3 regions of the Ferdinandcohnia salidurans genome follow, and region 2 is predicted to be linked to each of the others. Evidence: riboswitches for the same ligand, from Rfam matches in the RefSeq annotation. Region 2 holds a riboswitch; each other region holds the start of a gene.
The links. Region 2 has a riboswitch for lysine ahead of ACFSFW_RS20660 (aspartate kinase). Riboswitches for the same ligand answer to the same signal wherever they lie in the genome.
Positions count from the first base shown of each region.

Region 1 (5,612 bases), on a different contig from region 2:
ATATCACGGAGAATATCTGTTTTAACGGAAACAGACCCACGACCCAGAAAATCCTTTTCCCAATGAGTAATCGCTTTGCTAATTTCTGCTTCGATAGACCCTTTTGTTTTTTTCAAGAAACTTCCCCCTAAGCAAAAAATCGGTATATTTCCAGACTATTCCCTCTAAGTCTAAAAATATACCGATTTGTCTTATTCTGTACTTCTAAATACAAAAAGATTGCTTCTTCATTCTACCAATTCTACATTAATAAAATGCTAAAGCTCTTTATTATCATTCAGAAGGTAAATAATATCACTCGGTTATTAATCTAACTAATAATTTAATTGAAAATGGTCAACTTGTCAATATTAAATTGACAGATGATTGATTCTATTTATTTTTTTAATAGGCTTGTACGATTGTACGTTTTAGGAATTCCCTCGTACGCGCTTGTGTTGGGTTATTGAAGATGTGCTCTGGACTTCCTTCTTCAGCAATAACTCCCTTATCCATAAATACGACTCGATCCGATACTTCTTTTGCAAATTCCATTTCGTGCGTTACGATTAACATCGTAAGACCGGATTCGGCAAGTTCCTTCATGACTTTTAGGACTTCTCCTACCATTTCTGGATCAAGTGCTGATGTTGGCTCATCAAATAACATGACATCTGGTTCCATCGAAAGTGCTCTTGCAATCGCTACTCGTTGCTTTTGCCCACCAGATAATTGCTTTGGCTTGGCGTTAATGTATTTATCCATGCCAACGACCTTCAAGTATTTCATCGCTACTCTTTCCGCTTCTTCCTTTGTGCGTTTCAATACTTTTAGTTGCCCTACTACACAATTGCTTAGGACATTATGATTATTAAATAAATTAAATTGTTGGAAGACCATTCCTAAATGTCTTCGGTAGGTAGCGACATCATGCTTGTTATCCAAAATATTTTCACCTTGATAGATAATTTGCCCACCGCTAGGTCTTTCTAATAGATTAACACAACGAAGAAGAGTTGATTTACCAGATCCGGAGGAACCGATGATGGAGACAACTTCTCCTTTATTCACCGAGAAATCAATATCTCTTAGTACTTCATGAGTGCCAAAGGATTTGCTTAAGTGTTGAATATCAATAATCTTTTCCATGTTCTCTCCTCCTTCTTCCTATTGTTGTTGATTAACTTGTATGGGGCGATCGTTTCCAATCATCGTATAGTTATCAGAGCCATCTAATTTTCTTTCAAAGTATAGTAGGATTCTTGTAACAATAAAGGTCATCACAAAATAAATCATACATGCTACGAAAAACGATTCAAAATATCTAAAATTATTGCCTGATATCGATTTTGTCACGAAATATAATTCTGTAACTGAAATCACGTTAAGAACGGAGGTATCTTTAATATTAATCACAAATTGATTACCTGTTGCAGGTAGAATATTACGGATAACCTGTGGCAATACAACGTTCCACATCGTTTGGAAATGATTCATTCCAATCGCATGTGCTGCTTCAAATTGTCCCTTATCAATCGAGACAATCCCACCACGAACATACTCAGCCATATAAGCGCCTGTATTAATCGAGACAACAATGATCGCTGCAACAAAAACATTCATATCTATCCCAAATGCTAACGCAGAACCATAATAAATAACCATCGCTTGTACAATCATCGGTGTTCCACGGAAGAATTCAATATAGATGGAGAGGATGGCATTAATGACTTTTAATATTAGTTTATTCATTCCACGTTCAGGCATTGGTATTGTACGGACAACTCCTGCCAGCAATCCAATCATTGCCCCAAAGATCGTCCCGATAAGAGCGATCAAAAGTGTTAAACCCGCACCACGAAGGAACATTGGCCAGTTTTCGATGATAATTTTAATGACCCACTCAAAACTCATTGTTTCTCCTCCTTTGCCCTATAAAACCGACTGCATGTTGATATACAGTCGGTTCCCTGTATTTTTTATTCTGCTGCTGGTTGATTTTGAATAGCCGAATCCATAATGCTTGTACGTTCTTCTTCTGAAATACCTGCTAAAGTTTCATTTATTTTTTCTGTTAATTCGCTACCCTTTTGAAGTCCGACAGCAATTGCTGTATCATCTTCTGATGTTTCAAATCCTTCTTCAAATTCAACCATTACAAAGTTTTCATTAGCAGATGAAGCACTAGTACCCTCTGGACGTTCTGAAACGTAACCATCAATCATTCCTGATTCAAGAGCTACTCGCATTGCTGGGAAGTTGTCCATCGCCGTTTTCTTTTCGACACCTTCAATTTGGTCTATTACTGTATAGTGGAATGTATTTAATTGAGCCGTAACTTTTGCTCCGTTAAAGTCTTGGATAGAAGTAGCACCTTCATAAGTGCTGCCTTTTTTCACAACCATAACTAAATTTGAAGTATAGTAATTATCCGAAAAGTCGATTGTTTCTTTTCGTTCTGCTGTTGGTGACATACCAGCTATGATTGCATCAATTTTACCTGATGTTAAAGCTGGTACAAGACCATCCCACTCTGTTTTAACAATCACTAATTCTTTACCTAAACCTTCAGCTACTTTTTTTGCAATTTCTACATCATATCCACCTGCATACTCTGCAGAACCATCTATTTTTACTGCACCATTGGAATCATCGTTTTGAGTCCAGTTAAACGGTGCATATCCAGCTTCAAGACCTACCTTAAAGGTATTATCTTCTGATGACCCAGTATCCGAACTAGTACTTGTTCCACACCCCGCTAATAATAGAATGCTAGAAATTAGTAATACAAGAAATAATGTTAATTTGCTTCTCATGTTGTATCTCCTCCGTATTTTTATAAATTTCGACAAAAAAACGACCTGAGATATACTCAGGTCGCAGTAAATTTGCCCTAAGGTCCTCTCTTTTATCTCAAATGAGATAGCACAACTCAATAAACTGGGGGTTTATTGAGACAGTCCTGCAGCTCTTAACTACAGACCCAGCATGTAATACTGAGGATATTACAAACTTCGGCGATATTTCCTTCTCCCTAGCATCACTGTTTCCTCAAACTCCACTAAAGACTGTTAAATATCGCGCCTCTACCTCACTAGTAAAAGTGAGGCCTTATTTAGTTATTTTTTATACTACAATAATATCTATCTATCCGTCAACCACTATTCATTAGCAATATCTAGTAATTCGCACTAGCCAGAAACTACCCGTCGCATGAAAACACATAAATCCTAATAAAACAAAAGATTAAAAGGTTGGTCCAATTCTCCATATACCAAAGTCGTTTTGCTTCAAAATTTCTGATTTTGTTAGTTTTCCGGACGAGACTGATTTAATCTCATCAAAGATCGATTGTCCAACTGATTGAACCGTTTCTTTTCCTTCAATAATGGTTCCTGCATTCAAATCCATATTATCTCTCATACTATTAAACATGGGGGTATTTGTTGAAATTTTAATAACAGGAGCAATTGGCGACCCCGTCGGCGTACCACGACCAGTTGTAAAGAGGACTACCTGTGCACCTCCCGCGACCATTCCTGTAAGTTGTTCAATGTCCTGCCCTGGAGTATCCATCCAGACAAGCCCCTTTTTAGTTGGAATGTCTGCATAGTCAATTAGTTCTTGAAGCGGACTTGTGCCAGACTTTGTAGCTGCTCCAAGTGACTTTTCCTCAAGTGAACTTAGTCCTCCAGCGATATTTCCAGGCGTAGGATTACCTGTGCGGATATCAATCCCCATCATAAGCGCTCGACCTTCTGCCTGCTTAATTTTTTCATATACTCTTTCTACGGTACGATCATCAACCGCTCGGTTAGCAAGTAAATGTTCAGCGCCGATTAATTCAGTAGTTTCGGCAAGAATTGCGGTTCCTCCTGCTTTTACAATTAAATCACTCACATGGCCAACTGCTGGGTTTGCAGATAGACCTGAGCATGCATCTGAACCACCGCATTCCGTTCCAATGATCAATTCACTGACATGACAAGGCTCTCTCATAATTGCAGAGGCATCCTGAACCATCTGTGCAGCAATTTTGGCTGCGTTAGCGATTGTTTGCAAGGTACCTCCATTTTCTTGTATGGAAACAGTCTCAACCGGCTTTCCACTTTTAGCAATCTCTTCTGCGACACTTCTTGCTTGATGTGTTTCACAGCCTAAACCTAACACGACTACACCATACACATTTGGATTAAGGCCTACACCTACATAGGTTCGGAAGGTTTGATCATAATCCACTCCAACCTGTGTACAGCCATGTTGATGAATAAAACTAACTGTCCCATGCACAAGCTGGGTAACTTGGTATGCAGCTTGTGTCGCACAGGTGATAGTTGGAAGAATCAATACATGATTACGAACCCCAACTTTTCCATCTGGACGTCTATACCCCATAAAATATTCTTGATTATCCACTTATATCCCCCCTACCACGTGTTCCTTCAAGATTGTGTACATGGACATGCTCTCCTATCTCAATATCACATGAAGCAACACCTATGATTTCACCATATTTATAAATCTTTTCACCCTTTTTAATAGAATCAACGGCAAATTTGTGCCCAAAGGGAATTGAGTGTAAGAGTTTTACATCAATTTTCCTATCACCATACGAAGCAGTAACAATGATTTTAGCCTCTAAATCTACTAAAACGGTCGCAACATTATCTCTCTCATTCATTAATACAGCTGAAAAACTTTGAGACATGACTCAGCCCTCCTCTATTTTGAAAGGTGTTAAATCGCATTAGGTTTTTTAATCCTCAGAATCGACATACGGAATCGTTAATGGCCCTAACGGTAGTACCGCTATAGACATGTCTTCTCCATACTTCTCTTTAAGCTGTTCTAACGTTTGTTCAATATTATGTGTTGGCTTCAACATTGCCTGTGTCACTTGTTCATCTGTAAGTAGTGAATACACATACACATCCGCCCATACTTGAATAACAGCCTGCTTTTGCACTTGCCACTGGTCAAATGTTTTAAACTCTGGGTCATTGATCATGTCTAGGATTTCTTGTGGAGACTTGGCCATTTTTAAGATATCTCCGTAATTCCCATGGCTTGGAAGCCCATCTGAACATTCTGAAGCGACAATGATCGCTCCCCCTTTTTTCACAATTTTATGAGCAGCACTCATACCTTTTACAGCCTGGTACAGATTCTGATCGAGTGGATAACCAGAATTTGAAGTTATGACGACATCAAAGCGCTGTTCACATTTCGTCATTGCGTGTTCTTTTGCATACTCACAACCTTTGTCATGGGCGGCAATTAATTCCCCAGCAAACACATTTGTAATCTGCTTATCACGATTCAAAGTGACATTCAGCATAAAATGCGGTTTACACATCATGTTAATTTCCCTTGTCATCTCCTGAAGAGGGTTATTCACCATATTTCCCCATGTTGCTAGCGGATCACCAATCATCCGTGCATTATGAAAAGTCATGATGGTTTCAATCCCTGCAATCCCTGGCATGATTCCTTTTGGTCCACCTGAAAAGCCAGCAAAAAAGTGAGGCTCGATAAAACCGGTTACGATTCGAAAATCTGCTTCAACATATTCTTTATTTAAATAAACGTCACAACCAAATTTACTATGCCCTACTTTGACAAGTGTTTCCTTA
Region 1 is NZ_JBHUEK010000018.1:55,930-61,541, reverse strand. Features, by position in the region: gene ACFSFW_RS11460 (Na-translocating system protein MpsC family protein) at 1-116, opposite strand, end outside; gene ACFSFW_RS11455 (amino acid ABC transporter ATP-binding protein) at 385-1,128, opposite strand; gene ACFSFW_RS11450 (amino acid ABC transporter permease) at 1,147-1,893, opposite strand; gene ACFSFW_RS11445 (transporter substrate-binding domain-containing protein) at 1,959-2,795, opposite strand; lysine riboswitch at 2,895-3,076, opposite strand; gene ACFSFW_RS11440 (UxaA family hydrolase) at 3,226-4,374, opposite strand; gene ACFSFW_RS11435 (UxaA family hydrolase) at 4,388-4,687, opposite strand; gene larA (nickel-dependent lactate racemase) at 4,736-5,612, opposite strand, start outside.
Region 1: another riboswitch for lysine. It lies ahead of ACFSFW_RS11445 (transporter substrate-binding domain-containing protein); the one in region 2 lies ahead of ACFSFW_RS20660 (aspartate kinase).

Region 2 (5,612 bases):
ATTACGATCAGGGAAATCAGGCTTATAGTGTGCTCCACGGCTTTCGTTACGGTTATATGCACCAATTGTAATTACACGTGCTAGTTGAAGCATGTTTTGTAATTGACGAGTAAATGTAGCACCTTGGTTGCTCCATTTAGAAGTGTCATTGATATTAATATTTTTGTAACGCTCCATAAGCTCTTGAATCTTTTCATCAGTCTTTAATAGCTTGTCATTGTAACGAACTACTGTTACGTTATCTGTCATCCACTCACCAAGTTCTTTGTGAAGGATGTATGCATTTTCGGTACCATCCATTGCCATGATGTTATCCCATTTCTCTTGCTCTTGTTTTACATGGCTATCGAATACAGATGAAGAAATGGAATCTGTACCTTTTTTAAGTCCTTTGATGTAATTAACTGCGTTTGGACCAGCAACCATACCACCGTAGATAGCTGATAATAGAGAGTTAGCACCTAAGCGGTTTGCTCCGTGCTGAGAAAAATCACACTCTCCTGCAGCAAATAATCCAGGGATATTCGTTTGTTGATGATCGTCAACCCATAATCCACCCATTGAGTAGTGAACTGCAGGGAAGATTTTCATTGGAACTTTACGTGGATCATCACCCATGAATTTTTCATAGATTTCAATAATTCCACCTAATTTGATATCAAGTTCTTTTGGATCTTTATGAGAAAGATCTAGATAAACCATGTTTTCACCATTGATACCAAGCTTCATATCTACACACACATGGAAAATTTCACGTGTTGCAATATCACGAGGAACTAAGTTTCCGTATGCAGGATATTTTTCTTCTAAGAAGTACCAAGGCTTTCCATCTTTATATGTCCATACTCGTCCACCTTCACCACGAGCGGATTCACTCATTAGGCGAAGTTTGTCATCTCCAGGAATCGCTGTTGGGTGGATTTGGATAAATTCACCATTTGCATAATATGCACCTTGTTGGTACACGATTGATGCAGCAGATCCAGTGTTGATAACTGAGTTTGTTGTTTTACCAAAAATAATTCCAGGGCCTCCAGATGCCATAATAACAGCATCAGCAGGGAATGATTTAATTTCCATTGATTGAAGGTTTTGAGCTACGACACCACGACAAATCCCTTCATCATCTTGGATAATTCCCAGGAATTCCCAACCTTCGTACTTTGTAACTAATCCTGCTACTTCGTGACGGCGAACTTGCTCATCTAATGCATAAAGCAATTGTTGACCAGTTGTTGCACCAGCGAATGCAGTACGGTGGTGTTGAGTTCCCCCGAAACGACGGAAATCAAGTAAACCTTCTGGTGTACGGTTAAACATTACACCCATACGGTCCATTAAGTGAATAATTCCTGGTGCTGCTTCACACATAGCCTTAACCGGCTTTTGGTTTGCCAAGAAGTCTCCACCATATACTGTATCATCAAAGTGGATCCAAGGAGAATCCCCTTCACCTTTTGTATTAACTGCACCGTTTATCCCACCTTGTGCACAAACAGAGTGAGATCGTTTTACAGGTACGAGTGAAAATAAATCAACTTGTGTTCCTTCTTCAGCAGCTTTGATGGTAGCCATTAATCCAGCTAGTCCACCACCAACTACGATAACTTTTCCTTGACTCAAAGTAACTCACTCCCCAATAAAGAGATCGTTCATCTTGTGTAAAAAAATGTGAACGTTCTAATTTTCATATTCTTAAACGAAAGCAAAAAGTGTTGTAACACCTACTATTGATAAAGCAATGAAAATAATGATTGTTACATATGTTGCAATTTGTTGCGAACGTGGAGTTATTGTTAGCCCCCAGCTTACAGCAAATGACCATAGACCATTTGAGAAATGGAAAATTGTAGAGATTACACCAACAAGATAGAAAATAAGCATTGCAGGTGAATCTAGGATATTCTCCATCATTTGGAAGTTAACTTCTGCTCTTCCTAAAGCGTAAGCAATTCGTGTTTCCCATACATGCCATGCCACAAAAATAAGAGTAATAATACCAGATATACGTTGTAAGAAGAACATCCAGTTACGGAAGAAACCGTATCTACTCACATTATTCTTTGCAGTAAAGGCAATATACAGACCGTAAATTGCGTGAAATAATAATGGCAGATAAATAATAACTACCTCTAAAAGGATTCTAAATGGAAGATTCCCCATAAAACCAGCAGCATTGTTAAATGCCTCTTCCCCTCTTGTCGCAAAGTTATTCGCCATTAAGTGTACGATTAAGAACACCCCAACAGGTATTACACCTAATAATGAATGAAGTCTGCGATTAAAAAATTCACGATTACCAGCCATACTTTAACCCCCCTTAGTAATAAAACGTGCCCACACGGCACTCCCTTGTAATATTTCATCCTGTATAAATATGTAAAAGGACGATATAAAAACTGATAACTGAAAACCTTTGCAGGAATCTACAAATTTAATTATTGTAGATAAATAGACAAATGCTGCATGTAATTTTCTTTTATCAGTATAATGTAACAAATTCATTTTACTCCCATAAAGCAAGAGCGTCAAGGAAACAAATCCACAAATTATTCATAAAAATGATAATAATTGTACACATATGAATGTAGTAATACTAAATAAAAATCAGTTCTCTCTGACAAAAAGAAACAAAAAAATTCATGTTTTTCTTATACCCTCATGTTATATAATAAAGAATGGAGAAAGAGGGGAATGCAGTGAAGAACGTTAACATCAACGAACAAAACGTAAATACAAGTGAACAGTCTGTTTCCGTATTTGGGTACGAACTTTTACGAGAAGTTTTAATTCCTGATATTCTCGGGAAAGAAACGCCACAGATTCTATATTGGGCTGGAAAAAATCTTGCCCGAAAATTCCCCTTACCTACTACGGAAGAAATCATCTCATTCTTTCATGATGCTGGATGGGGAGACCTTAAGGTAGAACGTTTGGATAAAAACTCCATTGAATTTCATTTGGAGGGTTCGATCGTATCTACTCGCTTTAAACGAAGAGATATTTGTACATTCCAGCTTGAATCTGGCTTTCTTGCCCAACAAATTCAACAACAGAAAAATCGAATCACTGAAAGCTTTGAACAACAAAAAAGAAGAGCTCAAAAAATTATATTTACGGTAAAATGGGACCCAAAAGATATCACCGAAGAATAAAAGCCTGCACATTTCGTGCAGTTTTTTTTATTATAAAAAAAGGGTGTCCAAATTCCTTTGAACCACCCATAAATTTCAAATTATAGTTTTACCTTCGCTTTTTCTTCTTCAACAGCCGCTAAATTAAATGAGTCATGTAAAGCTTCAACTGCACGAACCATATTGCCTTGTTCAAGAACGGTAGAAACTTTAATTTCAGATGTACTTACCATTTTCACTTCAATATTTTCCTTTGCAAGCACTTGGAACATATCAGCTGCTACACCTGGGTTTGAAACCATTCCAGAACCAACAATCGAAACCTTTGCTAACCCATCCTCATGTTCGATACTTTCATATTTCAATAAATCCTTGTTATTTTCTAAAACAGCAAGTGTGTCACGTAAATCAGGTGTTTTTACAGAGAATGAAATATTTGTATGATTTTGATCTGTCATGTTTTGAATAATGATATCAACGTTTAAACCACTTTTCGCAAGTGTGCCAAAAATAGTGGATAGTGTATGCAATTCATTTGGTAAACCAGATACTGTTACCCTTGTAATTTGGTCTTCAAAAGCAATTCCCCTAACAACAAGATTCTTTTCCATTGAAACTTCCTCCTCAATAATGGTCCCATTTTCTAGCTCTAAGCTTGAACGAACTTCAAGCGGCATTTCGAAGTTTTTCGCAAATTCCACTGCACGTGGGTGAAGTACTCCAGCACCAAGATTTGCAAGCTCCAGCATTTCATCATAAGAGATGGAATGAAGTTTACGTGCAGTTGGAACTACGCGAGGATCGGTTGTGTATACACCTGTTACATCTGTGTAGATATCACATTTATCCGCGTTTAATGCCGCTGCGAGTGCGACTGCAGTTGTATCGGAACCTCCGCGACCAAGAGTAGTAATGTCCCCTGAACTACTGACTCCTTGGAATCCAGCAACGACAACAATTTTTCCTTCTTTTAAGCTTTTATATACTCTTGAAACCTCAATGTTTTCAATACGGGCATTGCTATGTATAGCCTCTGTTTCAATACCCGCCTGCCAGCCTGTATATGATACGGATTGATACCCTTTTTCTTGTAAAGCCATAGATAATAATGCAATTGTTACTTGTTCACCTGTACTTAACAACATATCCATCTCGCGCTTACTTGGCGCGCTTGTAATTTCATTAGCTAAACTTACAAGCTGATCGGTTGTCTTCCCCATTGCAGAAACAACAACGACAACTTGATTCCCCGCTTGCACTTCTTGAATAACTCGACTTGCAACATTCTTAATTCTATCTGGTGACCCAACAGAGGTGCCTCCAAACTTTTGTACGATGATCCCCATGCCCTCAACCCTCTCTAAAATAATCAAATCCGCCTTGGCGTATTTGCGCCCGATTTTTTTCGAGTCTGCTCGAAAAGTTTCCTTTGAAAAATCGTGGCATCCGCCGGAGGCTTTAACTTTATTCAGTAGAAGTCAATGCTTCTACTGAATAAAGTTAATAAAAAACAGCAATGAGAAATTATCTCATTGCTGTGATATACGTAAACATACTACGTGTCACTTCGTGAGATAGCCCTCCAAGATTGATTCATCTTGACAATCCTATGTCTCTTAAACATAAGACCAGCACAAAAAGGTATGAGCCTTTTTACACTTCGGCGAACTTTCCTTTCTGCAATGATCGTAAGGGCTCATACCCCTCCAATTGCATACTGATAAAGATCGCACCTCTATCTTCACTTCAACGTGTTGAAGTGGAATATTATATTATTAAGGATTATATCAGACTATTTTTTAAATAGCAACGACTATTCTTTTAATTTTTCGTAAATTGCTTCAGCTGTCAGTTTAGGTATATTGGCTTTTTGGATCTCCTCAATACTAGCTTCCTTTAACTTCTTGATAGAACCAAAATGCTTCAGTAGTGCTTTTTTTCGTTTTTCCCCAACTCCAGGAATATCATCGAGCACAGATTGAAATGCGTTTTTTCCACGGACTTGACGATGGAAGGTAATCGCAAAACGGTGTACCTCATCTTGAATTCGTTGAAGAAGATAGAATTCCTGACTATTTCTAGGTAGTTCCACAATCTCAGGCGGGTCTCCGATTAAGAGTTCAGACGTTCTGTGTTTATCATCCTTCGCAAGTCCTGCTAGAGGAATTTCTAGGCCTAATTCATTTTCAAGAATATCCCTTACCGCAGCAAGATGACCTTTTCCTCCGTCAATAATGATTAAGTCTGGTAATGGCAGATTTTCTTTTAATGCACGGCTGTATCTTCTCCGTACAACCTCCCTCATCGATTCATAATCATCAGGACCTTGAACTGATTTAATTTTATACTTTCTATATTCTTTTTTATCAGGTTTTCCATCAGTAAACACAATCATAGCAGAAACAGGATCTGTTCCTTGAATATTGGAATTATCAAACGCTTCGATTCGATGAGGTGTATAAATCCCTAACTTCTGTC
Region 2 is NZ_JBHUEK010000031.1:20,328-25,939, reverse strand. Features, by position in the region: gene sdhA (succinate dehydrogenase flavoprotein subunit) at 1-1,623, opposite strand, end outside; gene ACFSFW_RS20670 (succinate dehydrogenase cytochrome b558 subunit) at 1,696-2,307, opposite strand; gene ACFSFW_RS20665 (YslB family protein) at 2,700-3,155, shown strand; gene ACFSFW_RS20660 (aspartate kinase) at 3,236-4,480, opposite strand; lysine riboswitch at 4,702-4,880, opposite strand; gene uvrC (excinuclease ABC subunit UvrC) at 4,948-5,612, opposite strand, start outside.

Region 3 (5,612 bases), on a different contig from region 2:
CTTTTAGAAAATGGAAAGAGAATCAATAACACACTTTTATGCTGTGCGCAAAAATACGGGAATTATATCGGACATGTTACTCTTAAAATTGATACTGAAGAAAAAAGGCTTATTGAAAGTGCTGCAAATGTAATCCCTACAAAATCACTGTCAGAAAGTAAGGAAACAACTGAAATTCTTTCAGAGTACATGGCAAAAAGTATACACACCTTACAACATGATGTTGTTGCTGAGATTGAACAACCACTTCAAAGTGATTGGTTTGCGGAAACCTCATTTTCCAAGCTTTTAGCTGAGGTACTCCGCGAATGGTGTGAAGGAGACATATCAATGGTGAACGCAGGGCTATTGCTTGACTCGCTTCCAACAGGAATGGTAACAAGAGAAGACTTGCATCGAATTTGCCCTCATCCTATTAATCCATGTAAGGTCTGGGTTAAGGGTGATGAACTGAAGGAAATTATTTTACAGGCAAACACGAAGGAAATGGAAAATCTCAGAATTAAAGGTCTAGGCTTCCGTGGAGAGGTAATGGGCAAAATGGTATATGACGGGGTAGAGCATAACACTTCAAAGCTTTCGGATGGATTAGACCATATTACCGATATTAAAATCAATGGGGAGGACCTTGATCCAGACAAAACGTATTCAATCGCCACGATTGATATGTTCACATTCGGATCACTTTTTCCTGTCATACGGGATGCTAAGGATAAAAAATACTATATGCCAGAATTCTTACGAGACCTTTTAGCTGAAAAATTAAAAAGCAATCAGCAAAACGTTCTAAAGATACGTAGTCAAAAGGACTAGAAAAAGATAGGTCTATGACTATCACTATTTCAAACACATATCACTTTCCCGTTACATAAATTAGTTAGGGAAAGGAGTGTGCTAGGAATGGTCTCAATGACACCAATAGTAATTGATAATCATCAATTTACAGCCATTACCGTTAACCTACCTAAAACAAATTTTATGGCAGTCACAAATGAAAATGGCTATATTATGTGTGGAGCTCTCGATGTTGCACTGTTGAATGAAAAACTTAAAGAACGAGGCATTATTGCTGGTAGGGCAGTTGGTGTTCGTACAATCGAGCAATTACTGGATGCCCCTCTTGAATCAATTACAATTGAAGCCGAAAATCGAGGCATTACAGTAGGTATGAAAGGCAAAGACGCCCTACTAAAGATGATCTAATATTAACCTGAGAAGGTATACCATATAAAAGTACGTGGCATCACTTAAATGTTGTCGAACAAAATAGTTATCGTACATCCCCCCTTACTTGCATACACATAGCTTGTAAGGGGGGATTTTCGTTTGGGAAAGTACAGAGCTCGTCTACAACCAAGAAGGAAAGGGCCCTTGCCTTTCCGTTACGTCTTTTTATTAACATTTGTCTTTTTTATTCTCTCAACTGTTATTGGTTTATTCATTATTAACAAAGCGATAGAGCCTGCTCTTATGGCATATGCTGAAAATGAAACGAAGAAGGTTGCTGCCACAGTTATTAAAAATGCTATTAATCAACAATTAAATGAGGAAGAATTGGTCCAAGAGGATTTGAGTATTGTGCAAACGGATGAAAATGGGAAAGTGATTAGCTACAATACGCAGGTCGTCAACAAAATGGCGACAAAGACCCTCGGAAATATTGAACGATACTTAAAATATGTAAATGAAGGTGAAGTTAACAAACTTGAATATCCTGATTTAGAAATTGAGACAGATGATGCCAGTGGACAAACGGGCTTTGTTTTTAAGGTACCCCTTGGGGAAGCAACAAATAATGCCCTTTTAGGAAACTTAGGTCCGGAAATACCGATTCGTTTTCATATGATTGGATTTGGGGAAACAACGCCACAAGGAAGAATTGACGAGTGGGGGATTAATAATGGGTGGTTTCAATATAATGTTCTTGCGACAGTGACGATGCAGGTTATTTTACCTTTCTCAACAGGAGAGGTTGAAATTGAAACCATTATCCCGGTTATCAATCAAAACATTTTACATGATGTTCCAGATTTCTACAATAATGGTGGGGAATCATCTCCTTCTATAGAGATACCGACAAATTAGAAAAAAATACTATACTAGAATAGTTGAATCAAAGCGGAAAATCGTATATACTAGCGAAGGAATTAATAAATGAATACACCACCTTATCGGATCGATGGGGTAGAGGTGCGGAAAATAAGAGTAAACTATGTGAGGATGACAACGTAGATCATAGTTGAAAGGATTTTTTGCCGAAGCAAAAATAAACTCGTCAATGTTATTTTTGTTGGGGTTGCCTTGAAAAAGGGTAACACTGTCATTATAGAAATGATCTATAATGGAGGGCTACTGATCGTGATGGAGGATAACATAACATTACAAAAGAGTAATGATAGTTATTTTCTATCATACTCTCTTTTTGTCTTCTAAAGAGTATCTTCTTTCACCACGCCCTCCATAAAAATACTTGGAGGAATCATATCATGTCTGGAACAATATATTCAATTATCCCACCAATCATTGCACTTCTCATGGTTATATTAACAAGAAGAGTTCTACTATCACTTGGAGTCGGCATTCTATCGGCGGCATTCGTATTACATGGAAATGTACTCAAGAATGAAGGAGTCGGAGCTTGGCTGCAAGACGTTTTACTCACAATCTGGAATAGCATTAAAGGAGTCTTCGTTTCAGAAGGCGCACTTAATACATGGAATGTATATATTATTTTATTTTTATTCCTATTAGGAGTTATTACTGCCTTTATCTCCATTTCTGGCGGTAGTCGTGCCTTTGGCGAATGGGCCCAAACAAAAGTTAGAACAAGAACGGGTGCACAGCTTTTAGCTGCTTTTTTAGGTATTATTATTTTTATTGATGATTATTTTAATGCTCTGGCTGTTGGACAAGTAAGTAGACCCATTACAGACCGAAATAAGGTTTCACGTGCAAAGCTAGCCTATATTATTGATTCAACATCCGCACCAATTTGTGTTGTCTCACCCATTTCTAGCTGGGGTGCTTATATTATTGCGATCTTGGCACCTATTTTAGTCACACATGGTGTAGCGGAGTATTCACCTTTATCTGCATTTATTCAAATGATTCCGTTAAACCTCTATGTATTAGTTTCGATTTTAATGGTAATAGCTGTAGCCATTTTTAATATTAATTTTGGTAGTATGAAAACCCACGAAAACCGTGCATTAACAACAGGGGAGGTAACAGATCCTGAAAAACCGGTATTAGGGGAATTAAAACAGGAATTACCTCAAAGTGAGAAAGGTACTGTCGGTGATTTAGTTTGGCCGATTATTGCATTAGTTGTCGGTACGGTTGGCTCGTTATTATGGACAGGCTACAAAGCTTCAGAAGGCGATATAACCATTTTTACGATTTTTGAAAATACTAATGTAACAGGTTCGCTATTATCCGGTGGAATCCTAGGTATTCTTGTTACACTTATTTTGTTCTTTGTTCAGGTTTATGCAAAAAAAGCTTTGAACATTGGTCTCCTTCCTAAAGGTATTGTTGAAGGGATAAAATCAATGCTCCCAGCTGTATACATTTTACTATTTGCTTGGGTAATTGTTGACTTGATTGGACAAATTGAAACAGGTAAATATCTAGCGAGCCTTGTAGAAAGGTCCAATTTAAATATTGCATTTTTACCGGTCATTTTATTCATTGTAGCAGGCTTTATGGCGTTTGCGACTGGGACGTCATGGGGAACCTTTGGGATGATGCTTCCGATTGCAGGAGACATTGCAGCGGCATCTGATATTAATTTATTACTTCCGGCTTTAGCTGCTGTCTTAGCGGGATCCGTGTTTGGTGATCATTGCTCACCAATATCAGATACAACTATTCTGTCCTCTACTGGAGCGGGAAGCCATCATATTGATCATGTAATGACTCAGCTACCCTATGCCATCACTTCTGCCGTTATCGCTGTAATCGGATATATAGTACTAGGTCTAACAGGCAGTACCCTATTAGGAGTGCTTACTACCTTAGTATTATTTGTTATTTTTGTTCTCACTATGAAAAACAGACAAAACGCATAGAATTACTATTCAAATGTTAACAATCGAACTTAACTAGTATATAAGAGACAGAGGGAATTAGAACCTTTGTCTCTTTTATTTTAAAAGTAAATTTCATTTTAAAATAACTTTTGACATAGAGATAAAGACTGGCTATACTAATAAATAGATTATAGAAAATAATCTGAAAATATAAAAATTTCCAACTTGTGTCTAGTGCTAAAGGTATAATACGGTAATGGACTAAAGTAGGAAAGGGGAGGTTTGTTTATGGATAATCGTCCACAGTGGGGGACACGGGCAGGATTCGTAATGGCTGCAATCGGTTCTGCGGTTGGTTTAGGTAATATATGGAGATTTCCATATGTTGCTTACGAAAATGGAGGAGGCGCGTTCTTTCTACCGTACCTATTTGCGATTTTAACAGCTGGAATACCAATCCTAATTCTAGAATTCACAATCGGACAAAAGTTTAGAGGATCAGCACCTTTGTCATTTTTCCGTTTAAATAAAAAGTTAGAATGGCTCGGGTGGTGGCAGGTACTAATTTCTTTCGTAATTGCGACCTATTATGCAGTCATTATCGCATGGGCAATTTCGTATACATTCTTTTCATTTAATAAAGCGTGGGGAGAAGATACAGGAGGATTCCTATTCTCTAAATACTTGCATTTAGCTGAAACTCCAGGTGATGTAGGAGCACCAGTACTTGGTGTTTTTGGACCTTTAGTCGTTGTGTGGGCAATTACACTATTTATCCTATTTAAAGGCGTGAAAAAGGGGATTGAAAAAGCGAATAAAATTTTCATTCCTACACTATTAGTTATTTTTACGATTATCGTTATTCGAGCAGTAACACTTGAAGGAGCAAGTACAGGACTAAATTCATTCTTCCAACCTAACTGGGATAAGATTATGTCTGGAGAGGTTTGGGTTGCGGCATACGGACACATTTTCTTTAGTTTATCAATTGGTTTTGCAATTATGATTACTTATGCAAGTTATTTACCTAAGAAGTCCGATGTAGTAAACAATGCATTTATTACTGGTTTTGCGAACTCAGGTTTTGAACTTTTAGCTGGTATCGGGGTATTCGCTGCACTAGGCTTTATGGCAGCACAAGCGAATGTACCTGTAGAAGAAGTAGCAAGTGCGGGTGTTGGTCTAGCATTTGCGGTCTTCCCGCAAATTATTAACCAAATGCCATTTGGCGAATTTTTCGGAGCGCTTTTCTTCTTATCGTTAGTATTTGCCGGATTAACATCACTTATTTCGATTTGTGAAGTGTTCATTGCAGCAGTTCAAGATAAGTTTAATCTAACTCGTAACAAGGCAGTCATATATGGTGCAGGGCTAGCATCACTTATTTCAATTCTATACTCTACAAATGGAGGCTTATACTTCCTAGATGTAGTTGACTACTTCATTAACCAATTTGGTATTGCTGTTGCCGGATTAGTTGAAGTAATACTTATTGCTTGGGTATTCAAGCAAATGAATCCATTACAAGCGCACGCAAATGCAATATCCGATATTCGTGCAGGTGGTTGGTGGAAGATTTGT
Region 3 is NZ_JBHUEK010000010.1:306,688-312,299, forward strand. Features, by position in the region: gene ACFSFW_RS08790 (bifunctional metallophosphatase/5'-nucleotidase) at 1-813, shown strand, start outside; gene ACFSFW_RS08795 (YunC family protein) at 901-1,203, shown strand; gene yunB (sporulation protein YunB) at 1,327-2,085, shown strand; lysine riboswitch at 2,178-2,360, shown strand; gene ACFSFW_RS08805 (Na+/H+ antiporter NhaC family protein) at 2,487-4,070, shown strand; gene ACFSFW_RS08810 (sodium-dependent transporter) at 4,320-5,612, shown strand, end outside.
Region 3: another riboswitch for lysine. It lies ahead of ACFSFW_RS08805 (Na+/H+ antiporter NhaC family protein); the one in region 2 lies ahead of ACFSFW_RS20660 (aspartate kinase).